Regions from separate parts of the Streptomyces sp. NPDC002573 genome, predicted to be linked through region 1. Evidence: riboswitches for the same ligand, from Rfam matches in the RefSeq annotation. Region 1 holds a riboswitch; each other region holds the start of a gene.

Region 1 (7,011 bases):
GAGTATTTCGCACCGGGGAGCGCCTTCGTGCGGCGGGTCGGCTGCTCAGACAGGCGTTCCTGCACCGCTCCCGGGAACCACTCGCCCAGGCCCCGATCGACCACGTCACTGCCGCGGAACAGGCCACCCGCCAGCAGCGGGTGGACGCCCACACCGCTGCGGAGAAGCCGACACCAGGCGAGACACCACCCACTCGGAAGCCTCGCGATGCTGTCGGCCCCGGCGAGCATCGCCGCGACCAGCGACATCACCTTCGCGTCCGCGGCGGCCCCGGCCCCGTTCGCGGCCCCGGCCAGGCGGACCTTCTCGCGGACCAGGCCGGGCAGGCCGCACCGCCGGGGCCAGGCGCACCGCCGGGGCCAGGCCGCCGTGCGCCAGCAGGTTCGCGTCGTCGAACGCGGCGAAGGTCGCCGCGGGGCTGTGGGAGGATTTCACCTAGGACGTGCCTTGTCTTGCTGCGGGTTGGAAGCCTAGAGAACTCCCATCCTCACAGGTCACAAGGCACGTCCTCTCCATGGGGGCACCGTCAGCCGGTCACCGATCGATGGATCCAGGCTCAGCCATAACTCAAGGCTATGTGGATATGTGCAAGTCTCCTCTACTGCCCGCCGGTGGACCGCTCTCCGGTTGGGGCCCTGTGCCGCTATGAACCGCGAGACAGCCGACGTATTCCCGTCGCCCGCTTTGAAATGCCGGTGAATTCCCTGTCGCAGCTCAACCATTCTCGTCAGGGTGATGTGCGCGTTCCAGGAGAGTCGCCGAGTTGACCGTGCCGCGCAGGTGGCCGAGCAGGGCGGGCCCATGCTCGTGGCGCCCGTGGCCGCCGGCCCGGACCGGACGAGGCGTGCCTGGAATGTCGTGGCGCCGGGGATCTGCGGGGCCGACGCCGGCATGGCCGCCGACCGCTCCCCGGCCAAGGGATTCCCATCACGACGGCCCACGTGGCGGCCGGTATGGTCGACGAGAGGGGCCCGGGCGTGCGGGGCTGGGAGATCGGCGAGCGGGCAGGCGCAGGCTCGTTCGGCGGCCACGGCGGCGCCTGTACCGCATGCCGTCCGACGATGTCGTCCACTGCCCGCGGCGCCGCATCCCGGCGTGCCCTACCACAGCGGCTGGGCGTCCACCATCACCGTCCCGGCTGGCGCCCTCGTCCGGATCCGCGACGGAATCATGGCGGAGGCCGCACCCTTCGGCCGCGCGGGAGTGATCTTCGGCCCGGCCGCCGCCGAGCCCGAGACGCTCCACACGCAGGACTGGAGCAGCGAGCGGTGGACCGCTCCGCCTGCCGTGCACTGCCTGACCGGCGACTCCTTGTCGGGGCACCTCCGGCCCGCAGGCTGCACCGGGCGTCAACTGAGACGGCCGCCCGCCGTCTGAGTACGGGTACTCATGCCCGACTCGGCCGTCCTGGTGGACAGTGACGGTCGGGCCGGGCGTACGACGATGGAGAGTCAGCTGCCGATGAGAGGCGGACAAGCATGAGGGCCTTCGCGCGGCGTGCCGCCGGCTCGAAGAGCGTGTGGGGCTCGTTGGCGGTGATCGTCCTGTTCGCCGTCTCGGCCTGTTCCACGACCCCGGACCGTGCTGTCAGCGACAAGCAGCTGCGCAAGCTCGGGGAGAGCAGCCAGGCGGTGCGGGCCCGGGAGCGTGCGGAGCAAAGGCTTCGGGGCGTGGCGCGGGCGTACGCCGACCGCACGCCCCTGTCGCTCGGCCTGGTCGTGGTGCACGACGTGTGCGTGCCGGGATCGGGACCGGGCTGGTTCTTCCAGCAGAAGATCGACGACTACAAGGTCGTCTGCTCGATGAACACCACCGCCTACTACGGCGCCGCCCCCAGGCACGTGGGCGACACCCTCGACGGGATCCTGACCGCGGGCGACCACACCCGTTCCGGGCCGGCCGGATCCGGAAGTCCCATCCCGTTCACGCACGACGACCACGGAAGGCGGCTCGTCGCCTACTACCGGGGGCACGGCCCGAACCCCCAGGGCTCGCAGGCCACGGAACCGACCCGGCTGGCCGTCTCCGGACAGACGCTGACCTGGGACACGACACGCGGCGGCGCCCCGCGCCGGCTGGTCGAGGAGCCCTACGCCGGTCTCGTCGACGATCCGCCGGTGTCCCGCGTGGTCCGTGACCCGAAGACCGCCACGGTCGCCGCCATCCGGAAACGGTACGGCCTGGTGTTCAAGCTGGAACTCCCCTACAGCGACTATTACGGGGTGCTCAAGAACGGCCGGACGCGCACGGAGTGACGTCGGTGCCGGCCGGGCACGGCTCCATCAGCTCCCGCACGCACGCGCGCAGCCAGGCGGGCGCGGGGGGTCGGCCTCGAGGCGGGGGTGCCAGGCGAACCCGCAGGCATCAGATCCGGTCTGAACTGGGAGCGCCTGATCCTCCTGTCGACGACGGGTCTCCGGGGCGTGGCCTTCTTCTCGGTAACGGTCTTCAGGTGGTTCGGGTTGCGTCGCGTGGCCGGGGGCTTCGGCGGGGGGTGAAGGCGTAGAGGTCGAGGATGTCGGGGCGGGGAGCGATGCCGGGGCCGCCGGCCCGTACCCATGCGGCGATGTCCTCGGTGGCGGCCGGGTCGTTGACGAGGCCGAGCCAGACGGGACGGGCGCCGGCGGCGCGTCCCGCGGCGGAGGGCTGGACGACGATCACATTGGCCTGGTCGCACACGTCCAGGCAGGTGGAGACCCGTAGGGGCGCGTGCTCGGCGAGGCGGGCGGTCTGTTCCGTGTGGTCGACCCCGGTCACCTTCGGGCTTCCGCAGCAGCAGTCCCTGCACACCACGATCCGGCACGGTGCCAGGCCGGCGGAGCCGGTTCCCACCGGTTCATCGGTTCGTGTCTCGGGCATGGCACGTCACGCTCCTCCTCCGGGGAGATCCGCCCCGGTCTGGGTCGAGGAGGCGACGACGTGAGTCTCCTGGCTCTCGGGTCGCTGCTGGTCCCGTTCTTCCCGCCCGTTGCCGGGCAGTGGTCTGTTCGGGATCCGCTCGCCGATCACAGTGGCGGGACCGCGCCGGACTTTCACCGGCTTCCTCGTTCCGCCGTCGCCTTGTTCGTCGGGCATCGTCGCATCCCGGGTCACGGCGCGTCATCACCGCCGCCGGTGGGGCCGGTCGGGCGCCCTGCACCAGGCGCGGTGGTGGACGGGCGCGGATGTCTGCGGTGCGTCAGGTGCCGGGTGGGAGGGTGAAGTCGTAGACGGCCGAGTCGAAGGCCGAGTAGTCGGCGTAGCCGAGGAGTTCGTAGAGGCGGGAGCGGGTCTGCATACGGGGCAGCAGGGGCTGCTGGGTGCCCTCGACCGCCAGGGTGCGCAGACCCTCCTCGACGGCGCCCATGGCCAGGCGCAGCAGGGTGACCGGGTAGAGGGCGATGTCGTAGCCCAGGTTCTCCAGGGTGCGGGTGTTCAGCAGGGGGCCCTTGCCGAACTCCGTCATGTTGGCCAGGAGGGGGACGGGGACCGCCTGGCGGAACGCCTCGAACTCGGCCTCGTCCGGGAGGGCTTCGGGGAAGATCGCGTCGGCGCCCGCGTCGACGTACGCCTTCGCCCGGTCGATCGCCGCCGCCAGGCCCTCCACCGCGCGGGCGTCGGTACGGGCCATCAGGAGGAAGTCGGGGTCGCGGCGGGCGTCGACCGCGGCCCGGATCCGGCGGGTCATCTCCTCGCGCGGCACGACGGACTTGCCGTCGAGGTGGCCGCAGCGCTTGGGATTGACCTGGTCCTCCAGATGAAGCCCGGCCAGGCCCGCGTCCTCCATCAACTGCACGGTGCGCGCGGCGTTCATCGGCTCGCCGAAGCCGGTGTCCGCATCGATCAGGACGGGCAGGTCGGTGACCCGGGTCGTCTGCTGGGCGCGGGCGGCGATCTCGGTGGAGGTGGTCAGGCCGATGTCGGGCAGGCCGAGGTCGGCGGCGAGGGCCGCGCCGGAGAGGTAGGCGGCCTCGAAGCCGGTGTCCTGGATGAGGCGGGCGGAGAGCGGGTTGAGGGCGCCGGGCATGGGCAGCAGTCGGCCGGTGGCCAGGCGCTCACGCAGGGCGCGGCGGCGTTCGGCGGGAGTGGTGCGGGTGTGGAGCATCAGAACAGGCCCTTCGGCAGGTGTGCGTCGTACGCGGCCACGGACGTGGTGCTCGATCACGGGACTGCTCGCCTTCTCGGGCGGCAGTTCCTGAAGCGGACACCTGGAAGCCTGGCGGTGGCCTGTGCGCGTGCCACCCGTGGTGGAAATTTCACTCGATCGTGTGACTCGCAAGGACCGAGTCGACCATGAACCGCCATACGAGCGTGCGGTGTTACCGGGCCGGCCGTCGCGGGCACCACGGAACTCATCGACGACCCATAGGAGTTCGCATGAACAGCCTCGACCGCTACGATCACGACCCGGACGCCCTGGCCTGGGCCCGCGCCAAGATCCGCAGAGCCGTCGACCGGGCCGAACGCGCCGCCGGCAACGGCTCTCTCAGTGCCGAGGAGCGCGAGGAGTGGCGGCGCATCGCCTCCTATGTGCGGCGCGAACTCCTCACCCGCGACGATGTCGCCCACGCCGCGTTCGACGAGCGCCTGCCCGCCTTTCTCGGCGCGATCCCGGTACGGCACGCTGAGGGACACGAGGATCCGGAAGCCACACTCAACACCCTCTCCCCCGCCGAACGCCTCAAGACCGCGGGGGCCGTCGCCAGGATCCGGGCCTGGATCGCCAGCGAACCCGTCACCGCCGACACCGGCTTCGGGGACGGTTATCGCGAGGCCCTCCGCGACATACAGGTCCTCATCGGGCCGGCACCCGAGGAACATCCTGAGCAGGATCACGAGGAGCCCGCTCGATGAAACCGCCGGTGCCCGTCCGTCACGGGTGTGTGGGATGCGACGTGCTGCTGTTGCTCCGTTGCAGGGCTTCCTGCCCTCGCTGGTTCGCGACCTGCAAAGCCTTCAGATAGTCGGCCTGCGGCAGGCGAGCACACTCCGGTGCTCCTATCCCGCCGTGCCGCCCGGTGACCATCCTGTCGGTGCAGGCGGCGATCTGACCGGCGCTCGCGTGGGTGGCCTTGGCGGTCGGGCGCGCGGGCGTGCCGTGGCCCGGGGCCGAGCAGGCCGTCAGAGCGAGGGCGACGGCGGCGAGTACGACAACGGTGGTGCGGGACAAGGGGTCTCCCGAAGGCACGGTGGCCGGTCTGCGCGGCAGACGGCCTGGAGGTACGGCGGCACGAGGACGGACACCGCGCGCCGCGCCGCCACGCTATCGGACCGTCAGGTCTTCGACGACCGCACTCGGCGCGGACCTGAGAGCCGTTGATCTGACGGCCGTTGACCGGGCCGTCGGCCTGACGGACCGCTCACCGCTCGGCGCCGCTCGCCCCTTGGTGCCGTCACCGCCCGGTGTCGCTCAGCGCTCGGTCGGAGCCCCCAGTCCCGTCAGTGCGCCGACCGGGTCCGGGTCGGGGGTGCCTCGGGGCCACCAGTCCTCCTGGCCCGGTTCCGACTCGTAGGCGTACCACAGTCCGTCGCGGCCGAGCCGGAGCTGGGCGTGCCCGTCCGGGTGGGTGAGGCGGTTGCGCCAAGGCCGGAACGCGGGCAGGTCCGCGGCCAGGAGCTGGGGACGGGCGCGGTCGAAGCGGCCGGCCGGCGGGTCCCACGGTTCCTCCAGGACGGCGAGGGCCTCCGGTCCGCCCTGCCGCCACGCGGCCACCGCGCGCCCCAGGTCGGCCGTGGTCCGCCCGGTCGCGGCGGCCAGCGAGGAGTACAGCGGCCGGGTCGCCGCCGTGAGGCCCGAACCCGGACGGGCCGCGGCCAGCCGTACCGCGTCCTGCCACAGCGTCAGGTCCGCGACCGGATCCTGCCCGGTGGTGAGCAGGGCGTGCGCCCGGGCCGCCGCATCGGTGGCCAGCTGGTCCAGGGCGAGCGGGTCCGGGCCGCCGGGCGCCGCCGGGTACGCCGGTGGCTGCTCGGGGTGGGCGGGCGGGCGCAGCGGGGCGGGAAGCGGCGGCAGTGCGCGCCGGGCGACGGCCTCACTGGCCCGCACTCCGGGCACGGGCGCGGGCTGCTGTTCCCGAGCCGCGCGGGCCGCGCGGGCCGCGTTGCGCCGGGACAGCGCGTCGATCAGTTCACGCTCGCCCCGGCCGCGAAGCAGGAGCAGTACGAAGGGGTCCTGGTCCAGCAGCCGGGCGGTCTGATAGCAGACCGCGGCGGCGTGCTTGCAGGGGCGGCCGTCGTCGGGGCAGTTGCAGTGCGGTTCGAGGTCGCCGGGCCCGGGGAGCAGCCGGATGCCGCACTCGGCGAGGGAGTGCGGCACCTGTTTGTCCAGCAGCGCCGCGATATGGCCCGGCCGCTCGGCGGCGGCGTCCAGGAAGCGGTCCCACTCCTCGTCGGAGAACGCCCGCAGCCGCACCTGCACCCGGTACGGACGCGGACGACTCCCCTGGACATAGGCGAGGACGAGCCCCGGGGTGACGGTGATGGCGTCCACGTGCCCCCGGTCCGCGTACGCCCGTCCCCGGGTCAGCCGGGCCGCGTCGAGGGCGCCCTCCTCCAGCGCCGCGACCCAGGCGTTGCCCCACCACGTCCCGGCGAACCGGTCGGAGGCGTCCTCCCCGGACTTCGGCTTCGACGTGCGCGTCGGCAGGGAGGCGAAGGTGCGCCGCAGGTCGCTGTCGCGGCCCGGGGCGGCCATGGAACGCGGGTAGCGCGCAGCCGGGGGCGCGGCGGGCAGCGTGTCCCGGGGCTCCTCGGGCGGATCCGGCTTCACCTGCCGGCGTTTCGAGAACAGGTCCACCACCTCGGGGAGGGAGCGGGTGGACGCCTCCTCCCTCTTGCCGCCGGTGGACGGCGGAGTGGCGGCGGTCCCGCCTCGCGGTGCCACCGACGGCGGGAGCCCGAAGGCCCCGGCGATCAGATCCCGGACCTCTCTGCTCCGGACACCGGCCGCCCGCGTACGGGCGTCCCGGCGCCGCCGGGCCCCGGACAACCGGACGACACGGGACGGCTCTGTGCCGCCGCCGGGCGGCCCCG
Region 2 (7,011 bases), on a different contig from region 1:
CGACATCCGCAAGCGACTTGCGTTCACCCGTACAAGCCAGGAAACAGGCAGCATCCGGGACCACGACATCGGCGCACACCACCGAGGGCCAGCGCGGATGGCCCCAGACCGCGAGGGCCTCGATGTGTGATCGGCGCTGCCCGCTCGCACTCCGGAGCCGTTACGCCTTCGGGATGGACGGAGAGCTCCCCCGGCTCGCGCGAAGCCGGTGGCCGCGTTCGATCGTGTGGACGGTCGCGGGTAGGCTCCTTGAATGGGGGCGAGCTTGCGGGACAAGTGGAGAGGGCTGCCGCGGTGGGCACGATGGGCTCTCGTGGTCTACCTGGCCGGTTTCGGCGAAGGTACGTGTGCTCACATCAGTGATCTGGTTCGTGGCGGTATCCATGCCTATGCTGCGTTTCCGCACGCGTCGATTCGGGCGTACTTCGTGAGCCTTGTCGTCCTCGACCCGCTGGTCGTGGTGCTGGTGGGACTCGTGCGGCGAAGCGGCATCTGGTTGGGGAGCGTAGTGATCACGCTGGACGTGGCCGCGAACTGGATCAGCAACTGGCCTTCGGTGAAGGCCGATCCGGTGCGTCTGCTGCAACCGGTCGGACTGACCCCCATCACGCTCTTCGGCCTGTTCGTCCTGGTGTCCTGCATTCCCTTGCTGCGAGCGGCGACGTGCGATTCGACGCCGGTGCCGAGCCGAGCGAGCATGTAGGTGGGCACCGGAAGATCGTCCGTGAGCTGACCCGCGTGTCCACCAGATCCTGGAAGGAACCGACGAGATCATGCGCGTCATCGTGGCCCGCGGCCTGACGGAGGCATTCGGATGACCGGCGGCGAGGAACCCGTCCTCTTCCACGTCACCGGGCGGGCCGCCCGTATCACCCTCAACCGGCCGAGGGCACTCAACGCCCTGAACCATGCGATGGTCCGCCGTATCGACGAGGCGCTGACCGCCTGGGAACACGACCCGGCCGTGGAGACCGTGGTCATCACCGGAGCGGGGGAGCGTGGTCTGTGCGCGGGTGGCGACATCCGGGCCGTCCACGACGACGCACGCGACGGGGACGGCTCCGCCTCGGCCGCGTTCTGGCGCGACGAGTACCGCCTCAACGCCCATGTCGCCCGCTACCCGAAGCCGTACGTCGCCGTCATGGACGGCATCGTCATGGGCGGCGGGGTCGGCGTGTCCGCGCACGGCAGCGTCCGGGTCGTCACCGAGCGGTCCAGGGTCGCGATGCCCGAGACCGGCATCGGCTTCGTCCCCGACGTCGGCGGCACCCGGCTGCTCGGCCTCGCCCCGGGTGAGCTGGGCACCCATCTCGCCCTCACCGGCGCGCAGATCGGCGCCGCCGACGCCCTGCTGTGCGGCCTCGCCGACCACTACGTACCGTCCACCTCGGTCCCCGAACTCCTCGGCGACCTCGCCGAGACGCCCGTACGAGACGTCCTCGCTCGCCATGTACAGCCCGCGCCGCCCGGAGAGTTGGCCGGACAGCGGGAGTGGATCGACAGCTGCTACGCCGCCGACACCGTCGAGGAGATCCTCGACCGGCTTCTCGCTCACGGCGGTCAGACGGCCAAGGAGACCGCGGAGGTCCTGCTCTCCCGGTCGCCCACTGCCCTCAAGGTCACCCTGGCCGCGGTGCGCCGCGTCCGTCGCCTCGGCACGCTGGAACAGGTCCTGGACCAGGAGTACCGGGTCTCCTGCGCTGGCCTGCGCACCCACGACCTGGTGGAGGGCGTCCGCGCCCAGATCATCGACAAGGACCGCACCCCGCACTGGTCCCCGGCGACCCTCGCCGAAGTGTCCGACGCCGACGTGGAACGCTTCTTCGCCCCCCTCGGCGACCGCGAACTGGGGCTCGCCGGACAAGGCACCGCCACGGAGACGGCTTGGTGAGCGAACTGATCGTCCGCCTGGCGTGGAGAGGAAGATCACGCCAGGGGAGGCGGTCTTGGCCGGGTACCCGACACGCGGTACGGTCTTTCCGATATTGACGACGGTACGACGGAAGCCGGTGGAAATCCGGCACGGTCGCGCCACTGTATGCGAGACGCCTCCCGGGGCGGCTCGTGAGTCAGACCCGTGGCCGTCGTCGTGTGCACCACCGAGATGGGACGCGAACTCCCAGAGGAGGTCCTGCCATGGCGCAGACCGTCGCCCAGCCGACAGCCACCAGCCCCGTCGTTCCCGCCAAGCTGCCGCTGAACGCGATAGCTCCCTGGGCGGTTTTCTTCGGCATCCTCATGCTCATCCTGCTGTACTTCGTCGGCGCCGAGCAGGGCGCCACCTCCGTGTTCAACGGCACGGACGTCCACGAGTGGGTGCACGACGCCCGCCATCTGCTCGGCTTCCCCTGCCACTGACGCGAGGGACGCCGCACACCCATGAACTCCGCAACCGTGCGCAACCTTCTGGTGCGGGGCATGCTCGGCGGCCTGGCCGCCGGTGTGCTCGCCCTGGTCGTGGCCTACCTTCTCGGTGAGCCGGACGTCGACAGCGCGATCAGCTTCGAGGCAGCTCACTCCCACGAGCACGAGATGGAAGTCGTCTCCCGCTCGCTGCAGTCCACCGCCGGTCTCGCCACCGGCGTCCTGGTCTACGGAGTCGCGTTCGGCGGTATCGCCGCGCTCGCCTTCTGCTTCGCGCTCGGCAGGGTCGCCAGCTTCTCCCCGCGGGCGACCGCGCTGCTGCTGTCCGGCTGCGCGCTGCTGGCCGTGTACGTCGTGCCGTTCCTGAAGTACCCGGCCAACCCGCCGTCGGTCGGCAACCCCGACACCATCGGCAAGCGGACCACGCTGTACTTCCTGATGATGCTGCTCAGCGTGCTCCTGGCGATCGCCGCCACCATTGTGGGCAAGCGGCTCGCACCGAGACTGGGCAACTGGTACGCGACCGTCGTCGCCGTCGTCGGCTTCGCCGTCGTGATCGGTCTGGCGTATGCCTTCCTCCCGGTGATCAACGAGGTGCCGAAGGACTTCCCGGCCACCCTGCTGTGGCGGTTCCGTCTCTCGGCCCTGGCCATCCAGATCGTCCTGTGGGGCGGATTCGGCCTGCTCTTCGGCGAGTTGGCGGAGCGCCAGCTGAATCCTAAGCCCGCACCGGCCGCTCGGGGCCGGGCGGTCGCCGCTCCGAACTGAGATGGGTACAGAGAGGATGGCGACCCTGGGCACCGTCTATGACGCCGAGCCGGCCGTGCGCGACGTCGACGACATCATCGCCGACCCCGACCGCGCGGGCGGCAACGATGGCCCCGAACGCCGGAAAGGCCCGAAGGCCCGCACTAAATGGCTGTGCGGCTCCGTCAACGACACCGCCGCCGAAGTCGTCGCCGCAGTGTTCGACCAGGCCGAATCCCGCGATCCCGGACACACGCGGACCTGGGTGGCCCTGGTCGACGGCGCACCCCACCAGATCGACCTGATCAACGAGCAGGCCGCGGCCAGGGGCATCGGCGTCCACATCGTCATCGACATCATTCATGTCCTGGAGTATCTGTGGGGCGCCGCCCACGCCCTGCACACCACCGGCGACAAGACCATCGAGGCCTGGGTCGCCCGGACCGGCCGCACCATCCTGGCCGGCGGCGCCATTCAGGCCGCCGAGCAGATCAGAGCGGCCGCGACGGCCGCCGGCATCGCAGCGGGCAAGAACAAGGGCATCGACGACGCCGTGGCCTACCTCGCCAACAAGGCCGAATACCTGCGCTACGACACCGCGCTCGCGGCCGGCTGGCCCATCGCCACTGGAATCAGTGAAGGCGCCTGCCGCCACCTGGTGAAAGACCGTCTGGACATCACCGGAGCCCGCTGGGGCCTGGCCGGGGCCGAGGCCGTGCTGAAGCTTCGCGCGCTGCGATCCAACGGCGACTTCGACGCCTACTGGGCCTGGCACGAGAAGCAGGAGTTCATCCGCAACCACCAGGCACGATACCGACTCACGGCGTGATCAAAACAGAACCCTCACAGGAACTGCACCCGCCTCCTCAAATAGGATTGAGATCACGGCGCTGGAGGTTTTCCACCGCCATCACCTCTAAATCCAGCCCCTCGTGAGACAGCTCCGGACGGACCTCGATCGGCACCTCGTATACATCCGCCGCAGCCGCCGCTGCGGCACGACGATGCCCAGCGATGATCACATACCTGGCGCCTCCGATCGCGGACGCGTGATCCGGGTACGCGGCGAGATGTGCCTCCCGCGTCACCACCACCAGGGGCTGCACCACGCCGACCGATCTCATCGACTGGATCATCTCGGTTAAGTCGCCGAGGTCCGGGCGTGGATTATCGGGATGAGCCGCCAGCTCAATAGTCTTCGCGTGGCTCCTGCCGCCCGGAACTACCTGCTCAATTTCATGAAAAACGGACACAAATCTCCACTTTAGACTTCCAGGTGCTTCTTGGTTGGATTGGTCTCTTATCCGACGCGCCAAATAGGGACATTGGCGAGGGGTCAGTCCGGCGCCGGAAGTGCTGCAGTTTCTGCCACCGCGCCCGGTTTCGTACTCACCGTCAAGCCCGGCGACGACTACGAGTCCCTGTTCGGGTCATGGCCGCCGAGCCGCAACTCCGCCTGGAGGTGACAAGGGCTGGGCGGCTCGGGATCGACGATCAAGACGGTGTATCAGCCGCCCTCGGGCGGCTCATCAGCGTTCGAAGCCCGCCAACGGCAGTCATCGCGGAGCGGAATTACGTGACCGTCAAAACCTCCCTCCTGCGCATCGCGGGCTTCTTTCACGCCGACACCGTTGGACGCGGCTGTACGTGTTTCGCCATGAAGATGGAGACCCTTCCCCCAACCTGCTATGCGACCGCGACAGGTGCGCCAGAGCGTTCGATGCCGTCTTCACAGCCGACGGCGTCGAGATTCCTCTAGAGCGCGCTCCAGTCACCGAAGAGGAGCGCCCGCGTTTGATGGGTGCGCCCCGGGTCAGTCGGCTGTGCTTGCTCACTGACCCGGGACGCACATGGAACTTGGTCAGGCTCTTGTCAGAGGAGCAAAGTCGCCCCCGTCACCAATTCGCATCGGTGCCGTTGCTGTATAGACGTCCTCCTGCCAGGACGAGGCGGAGAGCACGCAGCGCTTGCAGGTCGCGGAGTGGGTCGCCGTCGACGACGAGCAGGTCGGCGCGGTAGCCAGCGACGAGCTGTCCAGTGTCGGCGTCGATTCCGAGAGCGCGGGCGGCTTCGACGGTGGCCATGTCGAGGATGCGGTCCCGGGGAAAGCCCAGGTGCTCGTAGAGCTCCAGACCGTTCACGAAGCCGTCGAACATGGCGCCTGGCACCCCGGCGTCCGTTCCGGCCACCAGGCGAACTCCCTGCTCGGCCATCCACCTCACTTGGCCGAACAGTTCCTCTGCACGGTCCTTGCCGAACCGCTCGGCGAAGCGCCGCCAGTTGGGGCTCGCAGCCGGGCAGACGTGGATCTCCTTAGCGATGAGATCGGCGACGACGTCGCCGCGCATCTCGAAGCCGCCATCGACCATCCATGTGCAGTGCTCGACCGTGTTCACCCCCGCGGCGACGGCACTCGCGATGCCGTCCGTGCCGTGGGCGTGCGCTGCTACAGGCAGGCCGGTCCGGTGGGCCTCCTCGACGACCAGGCGCAACTCCTCGGTGGTGAACTGGGACTGCCAGGTCGCGGGTCCGCCCCGGGTAAGTCCGCCGCCGGTGGCCATGACCTTGATCACGTCGGCGCCGGCCTCCGCATTGCGTCGTACCCGGTTCCTGATGGCCTCCTGGCCGGCAACCTCACCGCCAAGGAACCAGCAGTGCCCTCCAGGTGGGGTGAGAGGGGCTGTCGCGGCAAGGATCCGTGGGCCGTGCAGAACACCCGCTGCGATCGCGTCGCGAAGGCGCACGGAGAGTCCACCTCGGTCACCCAGGTCCCGCGCCGTGGTCACCCCGACCGCCAAAAGTTGCTGTGCCCTTCCGGCCATACCAAGAAGCAGGCTCAGATCGTCCGCCTCGCGCAACGCACCCACCGGATCGGGCGAAGCATCGAATGCAAGGTGCACATGACAGTCGATCAGGCCTGGGAGAATCGTGCCCTGTGGGAAGGACGCCCTCTGTACGCCCTCGGGGGCGACTTCTTCAACCTCGTTCCGCGTGCCAACCGCAGCGATTGCGCTTCCGCTGACGAGTACAGCTCCGTCAGCTATGCATTCGCCACCAGGGCCCGTCAGCACCTGTCCAGCTGAGATCAACAGCTCCATTTTCCGTTTCCTTGTCCAATCCGCGTCTGGCTGCGGGGAGCGGAGGGCCCCCGAGCCGACGGCTTTGCTCGGGCCAGCCGGGGTGCCAGGGGCATGGGAAAAGAAGGCCAACGCGGGCCCGGCGTTCGGAGGTCTTCGACGTGGACCATCCGGTTCCCGATCAGGGGTTCGTGTGTTACGCGTCTCTCAATGCGTCTGACAGAGCGACGAGTTCTCGGACATCGGCGTCAAGGTCGTCGTTGTGTGGCATCGCGATCGGCACCGCGGTCGATCTCGCCGAGCTACCCGCTGCCTGCGTCTGGAGCGCGGTCCGCAGGTGTTCGGCAAATGCTGCGGGTGACCTTTGGCCGACGTCGTGGGCGCCAAGATCTGCCAGGTACGGGCTGATCCGCACCAGGCCGTCGCGGCACTCGATGACGCGCCGGTAGTAGCGACGGTGAACGCCACGAACGGAGGGAAGGTAGGTCCATCGACTGACGGGCACGCGATTCAAGGCATCCTCGGGGTACGCCTTGTGGAGCAACGTCCATAGCGGCTGGAGTCGTCGATACAGGCGGTGGTGGCGCCACCAGATCCGCAGTGCGGCGATCCGGGTGACGACACCGGGGTAGCTCACACCGATCATGAACAGCAGCATCGCGAGGAGTAGGAGCAGGTTCACGATCTGAGTGAGCCCATGCGGAACTGGGCTGCCGCGCCACTGGATCACGACGAAGGCCGCGCGAACCGAGCAGACTGCCACCATGCCCGCCATGCCAGCGGCTGCCAACCACAGCCCACTGGCCAGGGGGCGGGTGGCCAT
Region 3 (7,011 bases), on a different contig from region 1:
GTGAACCAGCCCATGGCCAGCATCTGGAACGGCAGCCAGGGGCCGACCCCGCCGGTCAGCAGCGCGGACGCGAACATGGTCACGTTGCCGAGCACGAAACCGAAGCCCGGCCCGAGCACCCGCCCGCTCAGCACCATCAGGAAGAACATCGGCTCCAGGCCCGCGGTACCGGCGCCGATCGGCCGCAGCGCGGCGCCGGTCGCGGCGAGCACACCGAGCATGGCGACGGCCTTCGGGCCGAGCCCCGACTCGGAGACCGCCGCGGCCACGACGCCGACGAGCAGCACGAGCAGCCCGGCGAAGAGCCAGGGGGCGTCCTGGGCGTGCGCGCCGAGGCCCGAGGCGGGATCGGCGAACAGGGGCCAGGCGAAGCCGACGGCACCGACCGCGCTCACCAGGAGGAGCGCGGCGACGGAACGGGGACCCAGGCGGACAGGGCGGGCCTGCGGGGTGACCCGGGCGGAGGGGGCGACGGGGGATACGGCGGGATGCGGCTCGGGGGTCGTGGCCGGATCCGGGGAGCGGTGGGTCATGACGCCAGCGCCTCGCGGACCTGGGCGACCGTGAGCCACGGCTGCGGGGCGAGGACCTTGGCCACCTGGGGCGCGTAGGACGGGGAGGCGACGACCACCTCGGCGGCCGGGCCGTCGGCGACGACCTCGCCGTCCGCGAGGATCACCACGCGGTGCGCGAGTTCGGCGGCCAGTTCCACGTCGTGCGTGGCCAGGACGAGGGCATGGCCCTCGGCGACGAGCCCGCGCAGCACGGTCACCAGACGGGCCTTCGCCGCGTAGTCCAGACCGCGCGTCGGCTCGTCCAGGAGCAGCAGCGGGGGGCGCGCGGTGAGCACGACGGCGAGCGCGAGCGCCAGCCGCTGCCCCTCCGACAGATCCCTCGGGTGGGTGTCGTCCGCGACGCCCGGCAGCAGTTCGGACACCAGGGCCCGGCAGCTGCCCGGGGCGGCGCCCGCGTCCCGGTCGGCCGCCGCGCACTCGGCGGCCACCGTGTCCGCGTACAGCAGATCCCGTGGCTCCTGCGGTACTAGGCCCACGCGGCGCACGAGGTCGCGCGGGGTGGTGCGGTGCGGCACCGCGCCACCGACGCGCACCTGGCCGCGAGCCGGTTCGACCAGCCCGACGAGCGCGGCGAGCAGCGTGGACTTCCCGGCGCCGTTGCGGCCCATGAGGGCGACGGTCTCGCCCGGGCCGACGGTGAGGTCGACATGGCGCAGGGCCTCGACGCGGCCACGGCGGACGCCGAGCCCCTCGACGACCGCGGTGGGCAGGGGCGTCGCGGGAGTGACCGTTTCCTCGACGGGTGCCGGGGTGCGTCGGCGCAGGAAGCGGCGCGGGGCGGGGAGGGCCGGGGGAGCGGGGTGCGCGATCGGGCGCGGGCTGCCGGTCTCGCGCGGTGCGGGTGCCGTCTCCGCCAGCCGTTCACGCAGGCCGGCCGCGCGGCGGCGGGCGTCGCGGACGGTCAGGGGCAGCGGGGACCAGCCCGCCAGCCGGCCGAGGTCCACCACCGGCGGGTACACCGGGGAGACCGCCATCACCTCCGCCGGGGTGCCGAGGACCGGGCGGGCGCCGGGGGCAGGGAGGAGCACGACCCGGTCGGCGTAGTGCACGACCCGTTCCAGACGGTGTTCGGCCAGCAGGACCGTGGTGCCGAGGTCGTGGACGAGCCGTTGCAGCACGGCGAGGACCTCCTCGGCCGCCGCCGGGTCCAGCGCGGACGTCGGCTCGTCGAGGACGAGGACCCGGGGGTGCGGGGTGAGCACCGAGCCGATCGCCACGCGCTGCTGCTGTCCGCCGGAGAGGGTGGAGATCGGACGGTCCCGCAGGCCCGCCAGGCCGAGCAGGTCGAGCGTCTCCTCGACCCGTCGCCGCATCACGTCCGGGGCGAGCCCCAACGACTCCATCCCGTAGGCGAGTTCGTCCTCGACGGTGTCCGTCACGAAGTGCGACAGCGGGTCCTGCCCCACCGTGCCGACCACGTCGGCGAGTTCGCGCGGCTTGTGGGTGCGGGTGTCGCGGCCGGCCACCGTGACCCGGCCGCGCAGGGTGCCGCCCGTGAAGTGCGGGACCAGTCCGCTGACCGCGCCGAGCACCGTCGACTTGCCGACCCCGGACGGGCCGACCAGCAGCGTCAGTTCACCCTCCGGAACCTCGAAGTCGATGTCCCGCACCGCAGGTTCGGCCGCCCCGTCGTATGTCACGGAGACCTTCTCGAAGCGGATCACGCGGACTCCTCGGGGGCGGGGGTGACGAACGCGGGCAGCAGGCCGAGCAGCACCGCCGCGGCGGGGAGCAGCGGCAGCGCCGGGGCGGCCAGGGGGACGACACCGGGGTGCAGGGCGGCGGGATCGTAGGCGGACCACAGGGCCGGGAGCGCCGCCGCGGCGATCCCCGAGCCGGCCACCAGCCACGCCCGCGCGTCCCAGGTGTCGGGGCGGTAGCGGGTGCGCGGGGAGCGGCGGCCGCCCAGCCGCAGCCCGGCGAGGGCGGCCACGAGACCGGCGAGGAGGACGGGCAGACCGTAGGCGGTCCCCTCCGCCGTCAGCAGTCCGTACGTGCCGGCGCAGACGCCGAGCAGTCCGCCGAGGGTGAGGGCGGTGGTGGTACGGCGGACGGCGGGCGGGACGGCCGCGGTGCGGCCGAAGCCGCGCGCGTCCATCGCGGCGGCGAGCGCCACCGAGCGTTCCAACGCGCCCTCCAGGACCGGAAGTCCGACCTGGGCCAGACCGCGCAGCCCCCGGTCGGGCCGGCCGCGCAGCCGGCGCGCGGCACGCAGCCGCCGTACGTCCGCGACGAGATGCGGGGCGAAGGTCAGCGCGACGACGACCGCCACGCCCGCCTCGTACAGTGCGCCCGGGAGGGCCTTCAGCAGCCGGGCGGGGTTCGCGAGGGCGTTCGCCGCGCCCACGCAGATCAGCAGGGTGGCCAGCCGCAGACCGTCGTACAGGGCGAAGACGAGAGCCTCGGCGGTGACCCGGCCGCCGAGGCGGATGCCCTGCGCCCAGTGCGGGAGCGGGACCTCGGGGAGGGTGAACAGGGTGTGGGTGCCGGGGATGGGGGAGCCGAGGACCACGGTGAACAGCAGCCGGATGGCGAGGACGGCGAAGCCGAGCCTGGCGAAGGCCGCGTAGGAGCGGGACCAGGGGGCCGTGGTGCGGCGGGCCGCCACGACGTAGGCGGACACCGCGATCAGGAGGGCCAGCAGCAGCGGGTTGGTGGTGCGGGTGGCGGCGGTGGCGAGCCCGAGGGCCCACAGCCACCAGGCGCCCGGGTGCACGGCCGGCCGGCCGCGGCCGGGACGGGGCGCCACTGTCAGCCCCTGCGGCGGCGCGCCTGCCACACCGCCGCCGCGCCCAGCACGGCCACGGCGGCGGCACCCGCGAGGAGGCCCACCGACGGGCCGTGGTGTGCCGCGCTCCTCGCCGACGCCTGTCCCTTGTGGTCCGTGGCCTTCGCCGGGGCACGGTCCTGCCCGGACGTCACCTGCTCGCCGCAGCCCTTGGCCGGGTAACCCGCTATCGCGCACAGCAGGGCGTTGGTGTCGTAGCGCAGCGGGCCCGCGACGGCGGCGAGCGCGTCCGCCGTCGTCGCGTCCCCGGGCACCCGGGCGCACGCCGTGCGCCCTGCCGGCGGCCGCTCCCCGGAGGGGGCGTCCGCCGCCGTGCCGAAGTCGAGGACCAGGGCGACACGCTTCTGACCGTCCCGGGCGGGTGTGCCCGCGCAGATCGTCGCGAAGTCCGCGCTGCCGCGCGGCTTGGTCGCGTCCGAGGAGTCCTCGCTCACCGCGAACCGGAAGCCCTGGACGTCCCCGTCGGCGGGACGGCTGGTCGACGGGCCCTGGGTGGCGTACGTCCAGGTGTTGCCGCCACGCTCCCAGAAGGACCAGTAGCGGTAGCCGACGGCCTGGGCCCGGCCCGCGCCGCCCAGCAGCACGCAGGCCGCCAGGAGGACGAGGAGCGGCGCGGTCAGGAGCCGGGCGCCCGCGGGGACGCGGGTCACGGCTGCTGCCGCTTGCCGCGGCCGCTGAGCAGGAAGCCGATGCCGATACCGGCGACGAGGAAGACGCCGACGATCCACCACACGCCGAAGGCGGAGCCCGAGTCGTCCTTCTTGGCGGGCTTCTGGGTCTGGTCGGTCTTCGGGGTCGCGCCGGCCGCCTGCGGTGCCGGGCCCGTCGCGTTGAGCGCGCTGACCAGGTCGGTTCCGCCGAAGTGGCGCGGGTCGGTGCCGGTCGCGAGCGCGGCGAGGATCAGCTGGGCGTACGCGGCCGGGCCGCTCTGCTTCGCCCACGGCCCGGAGTTGGCCTGAAGCCAGTGCAGGGCGCCGGACGCCCGCTCGCCCTGGCCGACGGTGGCGAGGGCGACCACCGCGTCCGCCGTGTTGCCGTAGTCGGGCTGGTCCTTGGCGCCGGGCAGGGCCGAGGTGAGGTGCTGGTCCCTGGCCAGGGCCTTGAGCAGGTAGGCGGCGCCGTTCTGCGCGGCCTGGCGCACATCGGTGGCCTTCCCGCAGACCGGGGCCGCGCTCTCGGCCGGAGCCTTCTCCCCGGCGAACCCCTTGCCGAGCGCGCCGGTCACGGCCGCCGCCGTGGCATCCGCGTTGGCGGTGAGCGCGCCCTTCTTGTCGGGCTGGTAGGCGAAGGCGCCCGCACCGTCGCCGTCGCAGGGCAGCGCGAGCTTCAGCAGCGCGTCGTAGGGGGACTTGCCGTCCATGCGGACGTCCTGCGGCTGCTCGCCCGCCGCCGTGAGCGCACCGACCACGACGGACGTCGAGTTGGCGTCGCTCGCGCCACCCGCGGTGTAGCCCCAGCCGCCGTCCTTGTTCTGCACGGACTTCAGCCAGGCCACCGCCTTGCCGCTCTCGGCTCCGTGGCCGCCGACCGCGGCCAGGGCCTGGACTGCCGCCGCGGTGTTGTTCGTGTCGACGGGCGTCTTGGCGTCGCACTTCGCGCTGGGCTGCGCGCGGTAGGGGGCGAAGGCGCCGCTCGCGCACTGCTGGCCGGTCAGCCAGTCCACCGCGGCGGTGGCGGGCCGCACACCGGCCGTGTGCTGGGCGAGCAGGGCGAGCGACTGCCGCCAGACGCCGTCGTACGTGGGGTCGCCGGTGCCGTAGAGGCCGGACGGCAGCGAGGGCGAGGCGGAGGGGGCGGGGGTGGCGGCGAAGGCCGTGGCGGGGGCCCCGGCGACGGCGGCGATGGCGGCGAGTACCGCGGCGCTGCGGCGAACGATCATGATCGGCGGGTGCCTCTCCCTTGGTGTCCGGGAGCAGGGCGGCACGGGGCATCCCCCGGGCGGCTCGGCTCCGTAGACCTCGACGGTGCCGTACACCGGCGGGCTGCCGGTGCGCGTGAGCCGGTCACGTCCCGTACGCGGTGCTCCGGCTCGCCGCCGTGGGGCGGCTCACGGTTGCGGGGTCAGCGCCGGATTTGCACCGGCTTTCCCCCGTAAGGGTGTGAGAACGACCCGGCTACTGTACCCGCCGGTAGAAGCGTCCTTGAGAGGCCCCTGTGAGAGGGCCCCGGCCGGGCCAGCACCCCGCCCCCGCGGGGCCTTCCGGGGCCGGGTGCCGTCCCGGCCCCGGAACCGGGGACGCGGCGGCGGCTACCGCGCGGACCGCTGGGTCACGGCCATCTCCGCGGTGATCCGGTCGCCCCCGGCGCGGCGCTGCACGATCGCGCTGAGCGTGGGGGCGACCCCGCCGACCATCGCGCCGAGCCGCAGCCCCAGCGGGGCGACGTCGATCTCGGCCGGGTTGCGGTCCACCGCCCGGACCACGGCGCGCGCGACGTCCCGCGGGGTCCGGGTGCCGACCCCGCGCGGGAGGCGGACGCCCGTCCTGGCGAACATGCCCGCGTCGCGGATGAACCCGGGGAAGACCGTCGTCACCCCGACCCCGTACGGCTGGAGGTCCTCGCGCAGTGCCAGGGCGAAGCCGCGCATGCCGAACTTGCTCGCGCTGTACAGCGCGGCCCCGCCGGAGGCGGTCTTGCCCATCAGCGAGGAGATGAAGACCAGGTGCCCGCTGCGGCGGCTGATCATCGCCTCGGCGGCGAGCCTCGCCATGACCACCGGCGCCCGCAGATTGACGTCCAGCATCCGGTCGATGTCCTCGACGGACAGCTCGGGCACGGCTCCGCTCGCGGGGAGCGCGGCGTTGGCGACCACGATGTCCACCCGGCCGGCGCGGCCCAGCAGGTCCCGCGCGCCGCCCGGGTCGGAGAGGTCGGCGGCCAGAGCGCGACCGCCGAGCCGTCCGGCCAGGTCCTCCAGTACGTCGGCGCGGCGGCCCGTCAGCACCAGCTGCGCCCCGCGTGCCGCGAGCGCCTCGGCGATGGCGTGGCCGATTCCACCGGTCGCTCCGGTGAGCAGAACCTGTGCGTCTCGGAGGTGCATGGTGGTTCTCCTGTCCTGGTCAGAGGGACTTGAGGAAGTCGATGAGGTGGGCGTTGACCTCGGCGGGGCGTTCTTCGGCGACCCAGTGGCCGGTGTCGCGCAGCAGCACCATGTCCCGCAGGTCCGGCACCACGGCGCGCATCCGCGCCTCCATGTCCGGCCCGGCGACGGCGACGTTGAGGTCCTTGTCGCCGCCGATGAACAGCGCCGGAGGGGTGATCCGGGCGCCGTCGAACGCGGCGGTCAGCTCCCAGTTGCGGTCCAGGTTGCGGTACCAGTTGAGCGGGCCGGTGAAGCCGCTCTCGGCGAACTCGGCGGCGTAGGCGGCGATGTCGCCCTCGCTCAGCCAGCCGGGGAGGCGGTCCGGCTCGGGGAACATGTCCATGGGCTCGGTGCCCTCCCGCACCACCGGGATCAGGGCGGGGGCCTCACCGGACAGCCCGTACATGATCCGGCGGAAGGTCGTCGGCAGGTCCCGCTCCAGTACCGGGTCGGCGACCCCGGGCTGCTGGAAGTAGTTCATGTAGAAGCCCTCGCCGAGCCTGGCCCGCAGCAGCCCGAGCGGCGGCCGGGACGCGCGGGGCCCGGTCGGGGAGCTGAGCGAGACC

Evidence for each region. A riboswitch is a leader RNA that binds a small molecule or an ion and turns the genes downstream of it on or off. The one in region 1 is predicted to bind cobalamin.
Region 2: it holds a riboswitch for cobalamin, as region 1 does, so the genes downstream of both, ACFYX0_RS04270 (CbtB-domain containing protein) here and ACFYX0_RS08535 ((2Fe-2S) ferredoxin domain-containing protein) in region 1, are expected to answer to the same signal.
Region 3: it holds a riboswitch for cobalamin, as region 1 does, so the genes downstream of both, ACFYX0_RS15065 (prenyltransferase/squalene oxidase repeat-containing protein) here and ACFYX0_RS08535 ((2Fe-2S) ferredoxin domain-containing protein) in region 1, are expected to answer to the same signal.

The regions. Positions count from the first base shown of each region.
Region 1 covers NZ_JBIARC010000006.1:127,242-134,252, reverse strand. Annotated here, with positions in the region: gene ACFYX0_RS08550 (hypothetical protein) at 1-248, opposite strand, end outside; gene ACFYX0_RS08545 (hypothetical protein) at 1,096-1,377, shown strand; gene ACFYX0_RS08540 (hypothetical protein) at 1,479-2,255, shown strand; gene ACFYX0_RS08535 ((2Fe-2S) ferredoxin domain-containing protein) at 2,449-2,859, opposite strand; cobalamin riboswitch at 2,901-3,092, opposite strand; gene prpB (methylisocitrate lyase) at 3,179-4,084, opposite strand; gene ACFYX0_RS08525 (hypothetical protein) at 4,357-4,833, shown strand; gene ACFYX0_RS08520 (hypothetical protein) at 4,853-5,149, opposite strand; gene ACFYX0_RS08515 (SWIM zinc finger family protein) at 5,390-7,011, opposite strand, start outside.
Region 2 covers NZ_JBIARC010000003.1:127,155-134,165, reverse strand. Annotated here, with positions in the region: gene ACFYX0_RS04280 (hypothetical protein) at 314-703, shown strand; gene ACFYX0_RS04275 (enoyl-CoA hydratase/isomerase family protein) at 815-1,891, shown strand; cobalamin riboswitch at 1,956-2,100, shown strand; gene ACFYX0_RS04270 (CbtB-domain containing protein) at 2,137-2,358, shown strand; gene ACFYX0_RS04265 (CbtA family protein) at 2,380-3,132, shown strand; gene ACFYX0_RS04260 (hypothetical protein) at 3,134-3,940, shown strand; gene ACFYX0_RS04255 (ParB N-terminal domain-containing protein) at 3,978-4,364, opposite strand; gene ACFYX0_RS04250 (amidohydrolase family protein) at 5,007-6,209, opposite strand; gene ACFYX0_RS04245 (MAB_1171c family putative transporter) at 6,385-7,011, opposite strand, start outside.
Region 3 covers NZ_JBIARC010000013.1:40,532-47,542, forward strand. Annotated here, with positions in the region: gene ACFYX0_RS15045 (ECF transporter S component) at 1-533, opposite strand, end outside; gene ACFYX0_RS15050 (ABC transporter ATP-binding protein) at 530-2,239, opposite strand; gene ACFYX0_RS15055 (energy-coupling factor transporter transmembrane component T) at 2,236-3,324, opposite strand; gene ACFYX0_RS15060 (SCO2322 family protein) at 3,327-4,013, opposite strand; gene ACFYX0_RS15065 (prenyltransferase/squalene oxidase repeat-containing protein) at 4,010-5,242, opposite strand; cobalamin riboswitch at 5,361-5,489, opposite strand; gene ACFYX0_RS15070 (SDR family NAD(P)-dependent oxidoreductase) at 5,612-6,403, opposite strand; gene ACFYX0_RS15075 (alpha/beta fold hydrolase) at 6,423-7,011, opposite strand, start outside.